2 regions of the Cellulosilyticum sp. genome follow, and region 1 is predicted to be linked to the other one. Evidence: riboswitches for the same ligand, from Rfam matches in the RefSeq annotation. Region 1 holds a riboswitch; the other holds the start of a gene.

Evidence for each region. Region 1 has a riboswitch for S-adenosylmethionine ahead of AC1VAQ_RS08500 (phenylacetate--CoA ligase family protein). Riboswitches for the same ligand answer to the same signal wherever they lie in the genome.
Region 2: it holds a riboswitch for S-adenosylmethionine, as region 1 does, so the genes downstream of both, AC1VAQ_RS17500 (ECF-type riboflavin transporter substrate-binding protein) here and AC1VAQ_RS08500 (phenylacetate--CoA ligase family protein) in region 1, are expected to answer to the same signal.

What each region holds. Positions count from the first base shown of each region.
Region 1 is NZ_CEVXFV010000015.1:33,880-41,693, forward strand. It holds gene AC1VAQ_RS08480 (thiamine pyrophosphate-dependent enzyme) at 81-971, opposite strand; gene porA (pyruvate ferredoxin oxidoreductase) at 974-2,176, opposite strand; gene AC1VAQ_RS08490 (4Fe-4S binding protein) at 2,169-2,480, opposite strand; gene AC1VAQ_RS08495 (2-oxoacid:acceptor oxidoreductase family protein) at 2,473-3,045, opposite strand; gene AC1VAQ_RS08500 (phenylacetate--CoA ligase family protein) at 3,049-4,365, opposite strand; SAM riboswitch class I at 4,465-4,591, opposite strand; gene AC1VAQ_RS08505 (MetQ/NlpA family ABC transporter substrate-binding protein) at 4,701-5,600, opposite strand; gene AC1VAQ_RS08510 (methionine ABC transporter permease) at 5,630-6,286, opposite strand; gene AC1VAQ_RS08515 (methionine ABC transporter ATP-binding protein) at 6,283-7,302, opposite strand; gene AC1VAQ_RS08520 (pyridoxal phosphate-dependent aminotransferase) at 7,315-7,814, opposite strand, start outside.
Region 2 is NZ_CEVXFV010000056.1:17,942-25,755, forward strand. It holds gene dapB (4-hydroxy-tetrahydrodipicolinate reductase) at 1-326, shown strand, start outside; gene AC1VAQ_RS17480 (methyl-accepting chemotaxis protein) at 553-2,019, opposite strand; gene AC1VAQ_RS17485 (hypothetical protein) at 2,189-2,371, opposite strand; gene AC1VAQ_RS17490 (energy-coupling factor transporter transmembrane component T family protein) at 2,720-3,538, opposite strand; gene AC1VAQ_RS17495 (ABC transporter ATP-binding protein) at 3,532-5,265, opposite strand; gene AC1VAQ_RS17500 (ECF-type riboflavin transporter substrate-binding protein) at 5,349-5,906, opposite strand; SAM riboswitch class I at 5,977-6,095, opposite strand; gene AC1VAQ_RS17505 (hypothetical protein) at 6,372-6,845, shown strand; gene AC1VAQ_RS17510 (chloride channel protein) at 7,023-7,814, shown strand, end outside.

The DNA.
Region 1 (7,814 bases):
GCACATGGCTATAAGAATATTAAAATGACATCACTAAAACTGATAAAGCCTCATTAACTATCTCTAAACTATTCTTCTTATTAAATATGCTCTCTATGAATACGGCGTTCTAATTCTTCCCATTTACGATCTCTTTGTGCTGTAATAATACTAATATCCTCTGCTGTTAAATGTTTAAAACGTGCTTGCTTTTTAAGATAATCTTCTATACTTGAAAAGTTTTTTACTGTTTTATTTAAAGTATACTGGTCGTTTTCATACTCAGCTAAATACCATAAACCACATTCAATAGCTTCCCTTGCAATAGCAATTGTCTCACTACTACTAATCCCCCAACCTGTAGGACAAGGCGCTGCCACATGAATATAAGAAGCACCTTGTATTTTGCTAGCCTTCTCTACCTTGCGGATATAATCTGGAATATTGCCAATGCTAGCTGTGGCCGCATATTTAATTTTATGGGCTGCTACAATATCAAACATATCCTTTTTAACATTGGTACTTCCATGTATATGTTCCCCTGCCGGTGATGTCGTTGTCTTCGTGCCATAAGGTGTCAGAGAACTTTGCTGAATCCCTGTATTCATATAAGCTTCATTATCATAGCAAATATAAATAATCTTATCATCACGATCAATTGCTCCAGATAAGGCTTGAAGCCCAATATCCGCTGTACCACCATCTCCTGCAAAGCCTACTACATTAACATCTTTAAGTCCTAATGCCTTAGCTGCTACTGATACACCCGAAAGCATTGCCCCTGTACTTGCAAAAGGTGAAATAAGTGCATTCACTCCAAAGCAAAGCTGCGGATAAACAAAGCCAACAGCTGACATACATCCAGCCGGTACAACGACAAATGTATTTTCACCTAATGTCTTTAGTGCCAAACGTACTGCTAATGCCCCCCCGCACCCAGCACAGCCTTTATGCCCATAAAAATATTCTTTTTCATCTAATACCACTGCCATGTTTATCCCTCCAATCCTATATATTTCACCCGTTGTTCATAACTAGGTTTAATATCCTTTTGAACTGCCTCTTTTAAATCTTCAAAAATTTGTAGGACTTCTTCCTTTTTAATATCTTTGCCACCTAGTCCGCCTACGTAGTTAAATAACTTTGTTTCTTGTCCCTGAAGTGCTGAGGCAACATTAGTAAATACAGTTCCTTGTGCCCCAAAGGATATATCTTTTTCAAGTACAGCTACTCCTTTGATTTTCTCTAAAACTGCTGCAATCTCATTCCCTGGGAAAGGCCTCATATAACGAATTTTAAGTAATCCTACCTTTTCCCCTTGGCTTCTTAATTCATCTACGCTATCTCTTACAAGGCCTGTAATGCTTCCTAATGTAACAATGACACGTTCCGCACCTTCACACTTGTAAGCTTCAATTAAACCACCATAGCTTCTACCTGTGATTTCTCCATAAGCCTTATCTAAAACTTCAATGATTTCCTTTGCCTTCAGCATAGCTTGTTGCTGTTGATATTTAAAGCTTAAGTTATATTGGGGTGAAGAAGTGAAAAATAAATTCTTAGGTGCCTTTAAATCCATTTTATGGGCTAATTCAAATGGTGGTAAAAATTCAGCCACCTGTTCTTCTGTAGGTACTTCAATCCCTTCATAAGTATGGGTTAAAACAAACCCATCTAAGTTAATCATAACAGGCGTTAGAACCTCTGGATTTTCAGCTAATGCATAGACCGTTAAAGTCATATCTAAACTTTCTTGTGCATTCTCGACATATGCCTGAATCCAACCACTATCTAATAAAGAAAGGGAATCACGCTGATCCCCAAATATACTCCAAGGTAATGCTACACTTCGGTTGGCATTCATCATAACTAAAGGGACACGTCCGCCGCTGGCATAATGTAAAACTTCAGCCATATAAAGTAGTCCTTGAGAAGATGTAGCTGTAAAAGTTCTTGCCCCCATCACACTTGCCCCCATGACTGCTGATAAAGCTGAATGCTCTGACTCCACATACATATATTCTGCTTTTAATTCCCCACGTTCCACCATCTCAGCTAAGCGTTCTACAACAATGGTTTGAGGTGTAATAGGATAAGCTGCCACAACTAATGGTTTCGCTAATTTTACACCAATGGCTACTGCTTCATCTCCTGATACAAATTGATAGTTTTTTTTGTTTTCTAATGTATTAGTCATTCGCCTTCTCCCCCTCTAGCACAAGCTCAATGCAACCCTTCTTACATTCCTTTTGACAAATGCCACAGCCTTTGCAAAATCTATAATCAATTTTCATTTCATTTCCTTCTTTATAAATAACCCCCTCAGGACAAACCATATAGCACCAGTTACAATGACTACATTTTTCCTGATGAATCACAGGCCTTTCACTTCGCCAACCTTCCATAGTTTCTGTAAGCAGCATGGCTTCACCATAAGTGCCGCAAGGTAAATCTTTGATACTATTTATCTTAAAATCTTTGTTTACCTCAGGTCTATTCATCTTGTTTGCCCCCTTTCTCAAAGGATTTAATCGTTTCAAAGTAAGTAATAAGTCGCTCATTTTTCTCAGCAATTTTAGGTGCTAAGTCATAATGTACTGCTGCCTTTAAGCTTTCTAGAGTAACTAATTCACTATGGCTCACTAGAGCTGCTAACATAGTGGTATTTGTAATCGGTCTTCCCAAATACTTTTGTGCTACTGGCAAGGCATCAAATGTAATGAGCTTTTCGTTCGTACTTCCATCTTGAAGTATGCTGTACTTTTCTGGTGTCTCTGTATTTAATAAGAGTTTCCCATTTTCCTTAAGACGTTCAAGTAGATTAGGGGTATATAAACTTTCATCTAATACTACGAAGTAATCTGCCTTTACACTTTGACTCCTATCACGAATAGGTGCCTCACTAATCTTTGTATAAGCAAATACAGGTGCACCTCTTCGTTCTGGGCCAAAGCTTGGGAAACTTAAACTATACTTCTTCTCATATAGGCTTGCTGCAATACCCAATATTCTGGAAGAGGTAAAGGCTCCTTGCCCACCTCTTCCTAAAAATATAATTTCTATCATTACTTATGCTCCTTCTCTTAAATCTACCAAACGTTTCGCTTTGTGCGTTGCTCTTGGTAATTCTCCCTCTTCTAAAACAATAACTTCTTTAGGTTTAACGCCTAATTTCATTTTGATTTCATAAGCTACTTGCTCTCTTATAATATCTTCAGCAACATCTACGCCCTCTCGTCTTTCTACTTCTACTGTAAATTTCGTGATGTGTTTATCTTCTATAATATTCACACGATATTCTCCTGTTAAAGTATCAAACTTACGAATAACATGCTCAATGTCACTTGGAAATACATTTACACCACCAGCTATAAACATATCATCAATACGTCCTACGACTTTAATACGTTTTAAAGTACGACCGCATGCACATTTTTCATTAGTATAAGTCACGATATCCCCTGTTCTAAAACGAATCATTGGCCTAATTTCTTTACGAAGTGTTGTCAGAAGCATTTCACCTCTTTCACCTTCTTTAACAGGTAATCCAGTATGTTCATCTACTACTTCAACATAAACATGATCTTCGGCAATATGAATGCCATCATGCGCCTCACATTGCGCACCACAAGCACCAAAGATATCTGAAATCCCATAGAAGTCAAAGACTTCTGCATCCCAAAGGTCCTCAATAGCTTCCCTTGTTGCTGGGATAGAGCCTCCCGGTTCACCTGCTACAATAATTCGATTAATGGCTAAATCTGTAGCTGGATTGATTCCCTTTTGCTTAGCTGTTTCCCCTAAATACCATGCATAAGAAGGTGTGGTCCAAATGACTGTTGGCTGATACTGCTGAATAATGAATAATAAACGTTCTGCTGGAAGAGTTCCTGCCCAAATACATAAAGCCCCAAGATTTTGAGCACCTAATACGTCAGGCCCTCCTACAAAAAGTGAAAAGTTTAAAGCATGAATGTAGCGATCCTCTGGTCTCATACCAGCCTGCCAAAACAATCTACTCTCTACATCTTGGAATTCATCAAAATCTCTTTTACTAAATGGACTTGCAGTAGGGGCACCTGTTGAACCACTAGAAGATGAAATAAATACTACATCTTTTTCTGGTCTTACACACAAATCTCCAATAATAGGTGCTGCATCTTGCCTTTCACGTACATCATGTTTCGTTAAAATAGGAAATTTACGAAGATCCTCTAATGTTTGAAGGTCATTAGGTGTCACCCCGGCTGCTTCAAAACGCTTTTTATAATAAGGTGAATGCTCGTAAGCTTCTGTTATTTGTGATTTAAGTTGTTTGAGCTGATAAACTTCTAATTCTTCTCTTGATATAGTTTCGATTTCTTCGTTCCAATATTTTTTACTCATAAAAAATCCCTCCAATTCATATAGTCAGTCTTTTTTAAGGAATAAAAGAAAAAACTACTTTCTTTGATAAGAAAGCAGTTTCTAAATATCAGATATGCTCTCTCATCTCTCAAATCATTTATGTTTTTATAACTGATTTGTAGGAATTAGCACCTTTGAATTATACGTCTATAATTCTGGTTGCCGGGCTTCACAGGGCCAGTCCCTCAGCCTCTCTAGATAAGAAATAGTTTTATTCATTTTTAATTCCTAGTTATCTTATATGTTTAGAAGTATATTCCTAGATTTTAAAATTGTCAATACATTTCAAACTATTTTTATAAGTTTTATAATATTTATTGTATCTGCCATTTTTGTGTATACCAATCCGGCTTTTGGAAACTGCTAAACTCATAATCACTGCTCTCAATGACATCTTTAAAACCTTCTGACTGTACAACCTCTAAAATGTCTTTTACGAATTGGCTATCTATATCCTTCGTTTGAACAGCAATAACATTCTTCATTTCTTCTGCTAATACCTCTTTGTAAATAGCTGAATCTAAATCGATTCCTGCTGATAGCGCATAATTACCTGGTATAGCTGCTAAATCTGAGCTTTGTAATGTTCTTGGAAGCTGAGCGGCCTCTACTGGTGTAATCGTTAAGTTGAGTGGATTATCCTTTATATTTTTTTCACTAAAACTTGTAACATCTACAGTTTCATCAATAGTTAATAAACCTGCATTTTGTGCTTCCTTTAATGCACGTCTTAAGTTGGTTACATCATTAGGTACAGTCAAAGTCGCACCTGTTTCTACCTGTGAGAGATCTGTATATTTATTTGAATAAATGCCTAGCCCTACTGTTGGGATATTAATTAAGTTACTTAATTCTAAGCTATGCTCAGTTTTAAAATTCTCAAGGTATATACTATGTTGAAACATATTGGCATCTACTTCACCTTTTCCTAATGCTAAATTAGGCTGTACATAATCACTAAACTCAATAATTTCAACCTTATATCCTTTTTCCTCAAGTCCTGGTTTAATGGCGTACTTGATCATATCACCATAAGGGCCAGGGCAAGTTCCAAATTTGATTGTATCCTTGCTGTCTCCTGTATGATTGGTAACAGTGGCAGCATCACTATTTGTTGCATTGTCACTACTTACACTTTGTGCTCCGCATCCTGTTAAAATTCCAAAGCCTACTACTGCTAATAATCCTAATTTATAAATTAAATTTTTTCTCATACTTATCCCCCCATATTTCATTCACTTTTCTATTTTTTACTTACACTTACAGCAATCTTTTCACCGATTACTTGAATCAGTTGCACAACAACGACTAATAATACCACTGTAATCACAAGTACATCCGTTTGATAGCGTTGATAACCATAACGAATTGCGAGATCTCCAATACCGCCGCCACCAACAGTTCCTGCCATTGATGAGTAGCCTATAATGCTAATTAGCGTAACTGTAATAGCTCTAATAATGCCAGGTAATGCTTCAACTAAAAGTACATCAAATACAATATCCTTCAAACTAGCCCCCATAGCTAGCGATGCTTCTATAACCCCTTTGTCTATTTCTGCAAAAGCCCCTTCCACTAATCGTGCTAAAAAGGCTATGGCTGCTACAGTTAAAGGCACTGTTACAGCTGTTGCACCAATGGTTGTACCTAGTATTAAGTTGGTTAAAGGATACAGTAAAACTAATAAAATAATAAAAGGTATTGAACGAATAACATTAATCACTAAACCTGAAATTGCATTGATTGTTTTATTGGGGTGCAAAAGTGGTGAAGCTGTAATATATAAAACAAGTCCTAATAAGGTCCCTGCTACTATGGCAATAACCATTGAGATACCCACCATCAAACTAGTTTCCTTGGTTGCAATCCATAATGCTTCAATTAACTCATTTAAATTCATGCGACTTCACTCCCCTTTTCTCTAATGATTTCTATATCTTCAGTGTTAGACCGAATATATCTAAGTGCCTCATCTACAGCATTATTTTCCCCTGTAATACTAACAACTAATGTGCCAATTGGTCTTTCCATGATGTATTCAATACGCCCATGTAAAATATTTAAAACCACCTCATAGTTTTTGCTGGCATAGGCAATAATGGGTTCAATGCTTTTATCTCCTTTGTAAATAAGCTTGATGATTTTGCCTTGAGTTTGTGAAATAATTTCTTCTGGAATATCTAATTGTGTTTTAACTAATTTCTTTGTAAGTTCTGCTTTAGGATTGGCAAAGACTTCATAAGTTGTCCCTTTTTCAATAATTTCACCATGACTCATTACTGCTACTTTAGTAAATAAATTTTTGGCGACTTCCATTTGATGTGTGATGAAAACAATAGTAATCCCCAATGACTTATTTATTTGCTTTAAGATATCCACAATTTCCACAGTTGTCTGTGCATCAAGTGCAGATGTTGCTTCATCACAAAGTAGAATTTTAGGATTTGTTGCTAATGCCCTCGCAATCCCCACACGTTGTTTTTGCCCACCACTTAAACTAGCTGGGTAAGCATTGATTTTATCCTTTAACCCCACCAATTCAAGTAATTCTTCAATGCGTGCCTTACGTTTTTCCTTAGGGTACTCTTGTACTTTAAGTGCAAGCTCTATATTTTGCCCTACTGTTTTTCTAGAAACTAAATTAAAGTGCTGAAAAATCATCCCTACCTTTTTACGCAGCTCTCTAATTTGGCTATTATTTAATGCTGTAACATCTTCATTATCTACGAAGATATGACCAATTGTAGGTTTCTGCAAACCATTAATTGTTCTAACTAATGTACTTTTTCCAGCACCACTGCCACCTACAATGCCATAAATATCTCCTGCTTCAATATGAAGTGAAACATCTTTTACTGCTACAAACTCCCCATCTTTTTGCTTAAATGTGACGCTAACATTTTCAAATCTAATCATAAGCTCCCCTCCTTAAAAGTGTTTTCTAATATGTTGCAATCTCCCTAATGCGCTTTCTAATGTTTCTGGTTTCTTCGCATAATGGAAACGGATATAACGATTGACATCTTCTTTAAAGAAACTAGATCCTGGTACGCCTGCTACACCTACTTCTTTTATAAGCCTTTCAGCAAATTCGTTATCAGATGCCATGCCAAACTCTTCAATATCTACCATGACATAATACGCACCTTCTGGTTTGAAATAACGAAGCCCTATGCTATCTAAGCCTTTTAAAAACAACTCTCTCTTTTCGGTATAAATTCTAGTGAGTTCCTCATAATAGTCATCTTCAAATTTAAGTCCTATTGCCGCAGCTCTTTGAAGTGGTGCTGCTGCTCCTACTGTTAAAAAGTCATGTACCTTTTTACATTGGTCAATAATTTGCTTAGGTGCTATCACATAACCAAGTCGCCAACCTGTGATTGAATAAGTTTTCGAAAGCGAACTACAAGAAATGGTACGTTCAAACA
Region 2 (7,814 bases), on a different contig from region 1:
ATAATCAAAAAATTGATGCACCTAGTGGTACAGCACTTGCTATTGCTGATGCAATTAATAGTAGCTTGTCTGAACCTTACGATTATCGTTATGATCGCACGACCATACGTGAAAAACGTCCAAAAAACGAAATTGGCATCCATGCTGTACGTGGTGGTACTATCGTAGGAGAACATGAAATTCTTTTTGCTGGTAATGATGAATTTATTACCCTTAAACATCAAGCAACTTCTAAAGAGGTTTTTGCAGTAGGTGCACTTAAAGCTGCTAAGTTCTTAGCTGGTAAGGGTCCTGGTCTTTATAATATGGAACATCTTTTAGGATAAAAAAAGAGATAGATTTTACCATAAAATGAAGTGCCTCTGTCAAGTAGATAGGGGAAATAATAAAAAATTTGTGTCGCCAATCACACTTTTATCAGAAAGAGCTAGTATAGCACTTAAATAAGCTTTATTTCCTGACATAAAAAATACTCCTCCTTATGGTAGACAGTTTTATTATTTAAACTGTCTACCATAAGGGGAGCATATCAAAATCTATCTCTTTTTATATTTATTTTTTTAATTGATTAGATACTTCTACAAGTTGTTGCACATATCCCGTTGCTAATTGAGCATTTTCTAGATTACTAAGTGCAATAGAATTCGCCTCTTCTGCACTTGCATTTGTTTCTTCACTTACTGCTGAAATTTCATTAATACTTTCAACAATATTATTATTTGAGTTTACAATTTGATCTACCTTTTCATGAACTGCTTCTACTTTTGTATGAGACGCTGCCATTTTTGTAAGCATCTCATTAAAGATATCTTTTGTTGTATTAACAAGTTCATTTTGCTCCTTATTAATTTCATTTAACTCTTTAACAGCGCCTTCTGCTTGTATTACCTTTTGCTCAAGTTCTAAGATTATTGCTGAAATATTAGCTGTTAACTCTTGTGTTTGATTTGACAACTTTCTAATCTCATCTGCTACTACACTAAAGCCTTTTCCTGCTTCTCCAGCTCTTGCACTTTCAATAGCTGCATTTAATGAAAGCAAATTAGTTTGTGTTGAAATACCTGAAATAAGTTCTGTAATCCCATATACTTCCTTAGACTTATTTTTTAATTCTTTCATAATGTCATAAGTGTAGGCATTCTGTGTATTCACACGTATTGTTTTTTCAGTAACAGTATTCATCATTTGTGCCCCTTGCTTTAATGACTGTTGCGCTTCTTCCGAAATGCCTTTTACAACTATAAAATCGCTAGCTGTTTCTTGGATGAGTGTACCAATCACTTCAGTCATTTCAGTTTGTGCCTGAATACTTGTAGTTACGTCTTCAGAACCTGTTGCAATTTGTGTGATAACCTCATTAACTGTTTCTGAAGAGGTAGCAAATACATTTACAACTTCACTTACTTTATTGGTATTCTGATCAAGTACACCAATAGCCATAAAAATATCTTGTAAAAGTATATTCTGCTTATCCATCTCTGCTTGTACCCTTGCTGTATTCTCTGCTTGTAATTCATTAATTAAACTTACCAATTTATAATAGCCATATGAAAATACAATAATGGCACCTACTGTAACCATATAAGCCGTTGTAAGTCCCGAATGCCATTGTTTTCTCACAAAAATACGAATTAGCAAATCCATGCTGTTAATGATTACGACTAGTATATTGGCAGATTTAATAAGCCTCTCATCTAAATATAACACACAAATAAGTAAAATAGCTAATCCTGTTACAAATACAAAATTATCTTTAGCAAATAACAGCCCCACAGCATACATTAAAAGATAACTATACATTCCAATCCATTTAATGTGTTCACTGCTCTTATCTTTTAAATATGCAATGTTTATGCACATATTTGCTAAAAACATTATAGCTATAATACCCATTGTCTTAGCTATACTATTGTTTCCTAACATATATTCTTTAATATATCCTACATAAAGTGACATTGCCGCAAATGAACCAATAACAAAGAATACTTTATTTATTTTTATAAGTCCCCTATTTTCCACCCTATAACTCCCTTTCAATGTTTTCTTTGTTATTTTAACATATCATAAGTTATTCTTTCTACTACTTTTGTCATATATTGTAAATTTTTATATTTCTTATATATAGGTACAAAAAAAACTACTTAAAGCTATTTTCAGTACTTTAAGTAGTTCTTACTATATAAAATAATTAATTTGCATTAGTTGATTGATATGCTAAATCACATTTATCTTGCAATATATTGAAGTCATTTTCTTCATGGTGTTGAATAATGCTTTCTCTTAAAATATCATTCTCATATACAATTGTTACATAAACACTTTTCTGCCCACCTTTTGCCCTATAGTAACACATCGTTTCTCCTCGTCTCATTTTAATTCCTCCATTTACTCTTCCTGTTATTCACTTTATCCATGTCCGATTCATGTCTTTTTATGTCTTTTTTTATCTTTAATATCATTATACACGAAATCGAACATTTGTTCTAGTGTTTTTTTATTTTACTTTATTAATTTATGTACAAGCCTACTAATTTATAACCTATCTTTTAATATAGGTTTCACATTTATAAATTTTAGTTATTCATAGTTTTAGTAATGTGAAATCATTAAAAGCCCCTTTATACACTGTCTATTTCAAAGTCATAGCTGATTTCTCCATAAACAAAAAATGGTTAGCATATTGTTTAATTAATATGCTAACCATTTTTTATACTATCCTTTATATAAAGGGGTTATAAAAACGCCCTCCATTGCTTTTCATTAATATAAATACTACAACTACAATCATACTCATAACTGCTATAGCTATATAATCCCTACTTTTAAAAGGTTTACCACTATACCATGTACGTTTCTTATTTTTTCCAAAAGCACGTAGCTCCATAGCTGCACTTATCGTTTCAATACGTTCTAAACTTGAAAAGATAAGTGGTAATAAAATACTTCCCATATTTTTAAGGCGCTTTCCAAGCTTCTCATTACGAGAAAGATCAAGCCCTCTTGCTTGCTGTGCAAATGCAATATCTTGATAATCTCTTTGAATATCAGGAATATATCGTAATGCTATAGCCACTGCATATGCTAATGAATAACTTACCCCTATACGATTTAAAGAGGCTGCAAATTCACTTGGTTGCGTCGCCACCATAAAAATCAGTGCAATTGGTATCAGCGCAAAATACTTAACTGTAATATTAAATTGATAAAAAAGCTGCTCTTTGGTTACTGTGTATGGACCTATTATATGAAATAAAGGTGTATTGGTCCCATAAATATTTGTACCTTCTTGTGGGGCAAATATAAAAATTGCCACATTATTAATCATTAAAAATACCAGTATAAAATAAAATACTACTTCTATATCCTTAAATGGAATCTTAGAAATTTTAAAGAGTACTAAACTAAATACTAGAAGTACAATAAGTACACGTGTGTCATAAGTAAACATTGTTGCTAATGCATATAATATTAAACATATTAATTTCGTTGCACCCGTTAGCTTATGAATAAAGGATTCTTTTTCTATATATCCTAACATCTTGTGTTCCTCTCCTCTTCAATGAAACATTTTACAAAGTCTTGTGCATTTTTCAACTCAGCTCTTAAGGCTAATTCATATAGTGAAGTCATTTTTAAGCTTGCTGCACCTACTAAATCTTCATTCGTTAATACTTCATAGGCCGCCTGATCAGCTAAGAGTTTCCCCTCTGAAAGTACAAGTGCACGACTTGTATACTCTAACATCAAATGCATATCATGCGTTATCATTAAAATTGTAATACCTTTTTGGTTAAGTTCTTTTAAAAATTGCATCATCTCTGTATAATGCTTATAATCTTGTCCTGCAGTTGGCTCATCTAAAATAATAAGTTCCGGCTTAAGCACTAAAATAGAAGCAATAGTGACACGTTTCTTTTGCCCGTAACTTAAAGCTGAAATTGGCCAGTTACGTTTGCGGTACAGTCCACAAATTTTAAGTGTCTCATAAACCTTTTCCTTTATAATCTCTTCAGAAACGCCTCTTAATCTTAATCCCAATGCTACCTCATCAAAGATCATATTTTTAGAAATCATCTGATTTGGATTTTGGAGTACAACACCAATATTTTCTGCACGTTCCTTGATACTTTTATTTTTAAGGTCTTCCCCTTTAAATAAAATTTTCCCTTCTGATGGACGATAAAAACCACAAATCAATTTTGATAAAGTTGATTTTCCAGCGCCATTTCTTCCTACTAAACTTATCATTTCTCCCTTGTAAATATCAAAAGAAATGTCTTCTAATATATTTTTCTTTCCTTCATAAGAAAAGCTTACATTCTTAAAGCTTAAAAGAGCCTCTGCATGTTCTTTTGCTACTTCTTTTGGACTTTGTCGCTTATACCAATTTGCTAATGCACCTTTTTGCATTTCATCTAACCTTAAAGTATTTATATGTTCAAGTCCCATCTCTGTATTCAACTGACATCCAGCATATTTTAATGCAGTGACATAGAGTGGCTCACGTACCCCTACATTCTTCAAAATAGAAGGAGAAACAGTTAAAATAGCCTGTGGTGATAAGTCCGCTACTATACTTCCTTCATTCATAACGATAATACGATCTACGTTAGCTTCAAGAACATCTTCTAAACGGTGCTCAATAATTATCATTGTCTGCCCTGTTTGTTTTTGAAGGCTATCAATAAGATACATAGCATTTTTTCCTGTTGCCGGATCTAAACTCGCAAGTGGCTCATCAAATAACAAAATATCAGCCTCGCCTACCATAACCCCCCCTAGTGTGACACGTTGTTTTTGTCCACCTGATAAGCGCTGAGGTGCTACGCCTAAATGGTCTTGTATTTCTACCATTTCTGCAACTTCTTTTACCTTCTGATGCATTTTTTCTTGTACAACACACTCATTTTCTAGTAAAAAGGCAATATCTTCAGCAACTGTAAGACCAATAAATTGATGATCTGGGTCTTGTAACACAGTTCCTACCATTCTAGAAACTTCAAACAAACTAAGGTTTTTAGTTTCTTTGCCTTTGATACGTAAACTTCCTGTGATTTCACCTTTATAGTTGAATGGAATTAATCCATTTAATGTATGTCCTAAAGTACTTTTCCCTGAACCTGATGGCCCCACAATAAGTACCTTTTCACCTTCATATATTGTTAAATTGATATTTTTTAAAGTTGGATTTGCTTGAGCATTATACTGAAAGCTAAAATCTTCAAATACAATAACGGGTTTTTTCATAAATTTTCCTTTCTTCATCTTTATTTAATAAGTCCTTGTTCTATTGCCATAAATCAAATCGAATTTTCCTATTCCATAAAGAAAGAGGCGCGATGCACCCCTTAATCTTCTTCAACCAGAGTACCTTTTTGTATTCTAGTTTTGCTATACGCAATTAATAAAAATGTGCCAAGTACACCTACAGTTAAACTATTTGATATACTTGCTACTGCACCTTGTATATATACTTTATTCATAGGTTCTGCATAAATTAAAATATCTAAACTTGGTGCAACAACTACCCAAGCAATGACATTGGCTATAACTTGATAAACATTAAAATAAATAATCTTCTTAATGCCCATAGCCCCTTCTTCAATATCCATTCTTCTTTGTGCTATACCAATAATAAGTCCTACCACAGCCGAAGCAATAATCCAACTCATCCATGGTGATCCATAAGCGGTTAAATCCTTTAACATGTGACCAATAAACCCTATCATCATTCCTGCAAATGGTCCATAAATAACAGCCATTAACCCAAGAAAAGCATATGCTGTTTGAAGTTCTGTATTTGGAATGCCTGTTGGAATACAAGCAAAACGTCCTAAAATCAAAAAGACGGCTGCGCCAATACCAATGGCGACAATTGTTTTTATCGATAATGGTCTTCTATTCATTCCTGTTCCTTTCAAAATTTATAAAAATAAAGCCTGAACGCGAAGGTCCAGGCTTAGTGTGCACATTTTTTCCTCATCTTACAATGCTATAAAATTAATACAAATTTCATACATTGTGGACTTAGCACCTTGTCGTACACAGGTTGCTGGGTTTCATTGGGCCATTCCCTCCACCTCTCTGGATAAGTTTACGTCTCATATATTTCATATTTATGTTAAGTGGTTTTAAGCTTTTTGTCAACTACTATTTAATTTATTTTATTTTTCAATCCCCTTTTATGTTTATCTTTTCCTATAAGGTGTGATATCATATATAGAGAAACCAACTAAAACCTCAAAATATACATGTAGGTAAATTAGTTTCTCCCAATGATTTCACATGACTAGAAATTATGAATAACTAAATTTTATAAATGTGAAATCTATAGAAAAACAGTTAATTTTAGTTTTAAAGGAGATCTCATTATGATAACGCCAGATACATTACTTATAAAAAATCATACCGTCGTTCTTCATACGTCCCTTCATGAAGAAATTGTACTGCCCAATCTTACAACATTACTAAACCTTTATCAAACCCATAAAAATACAGAAGTAGGCCATCGTATTAAAGCAATGCTCCAATGTGATATTGGTACATTACTTGTTATTGAAATTATGATTGACGCCTCACATCCTGTCACCTTAGAACGTTTAAAATCTGGTGAAATCAGTAAAAATATGAAACACGTTAATGACTATAATGTCATCTTAAATAGTCATCTTGAAGACGCACGTAAACAATTTAATGAACAAGCCTCTAAAGGACTTGTTCAAGGTACTTTTGAAGACTGCTGCTTTAATACCATGCCTTTTGGTACTGTTATTTTATGTAGTCGTTTCCCACATTATAAAAATACACATTATAATAAGGAAGCAATTGATACATTAATAAATTAACTTATAAAAAAGAGAGGTTACAACTGTAAAATCTCTTTTTTCTTTATGTTACAATATAGTATTCTATTTTATAAATTCTTTCTCACTATATATTGAATTCGAAAATATATTGTTATAAAATGCTACTGTATGTTATCTTATATAGAAAATTCTATATTATATTAAGGAGATTTATAAATGACACAATTATTACATGTACTTAAAAATCATATAGAAGATTTGCTCACCTTCTTAAAATGGGTTTGCCTAGCGATTATCGTAGGCTGCATCGTAGGATTTATTGGTTCACTATTTCATCATGCTATCGAATATGTTACTTTGTTTAGAGAAAAGCATTGGTACACTATTTTATTACTCCCATTAGGTGGCATGCTTATTGTATTCTTATATCACATAGGTCATATGGCTGATGATAAGGGGACAAATTTAGTACTTCTCTCTATTAGAGAAGCCGATCCTATTTCCTTTAAAACTGCTCCTCTCATCTTCATTTCAACAGTTATCACTCACTTGTGTGGTGGTTCTTCTGGCCGCGAAGGTGCTGCTTTGCAGCTTGGCGGAAGCCTAAGCTATCAGATTGGAAAGCTCTTTCGCCTAGATGAAAAAGACTTACATATTATGACTATGTGTGGCATGAGTGCCGGTTTCGCTGCTTTATTCGGTACCCCCCTTGCTGCTGCAATCTTTGCTATGGAAGTAATTAGTGTGGGGATTATGCATTACGCCGCTTTAGTACCTTGTACACTTGCTGCTATCATTGGTTATGGCATTTCTGGAAAATTTCATATTAGCCCTACAAGCTTTCATCTCACTAATATTCCCACGCTATCAGTTTATATAACTTTTAAGGTTATTCTTTTAGCGCTTTTAGGTGCTCTCTTAAGTATGATTTTTTGCCAAAGTCTTCATACTAGCAGTAAACTATATAAAAAATGTTTTCCAAATCCCTATGTTCGCATTATAACAGGC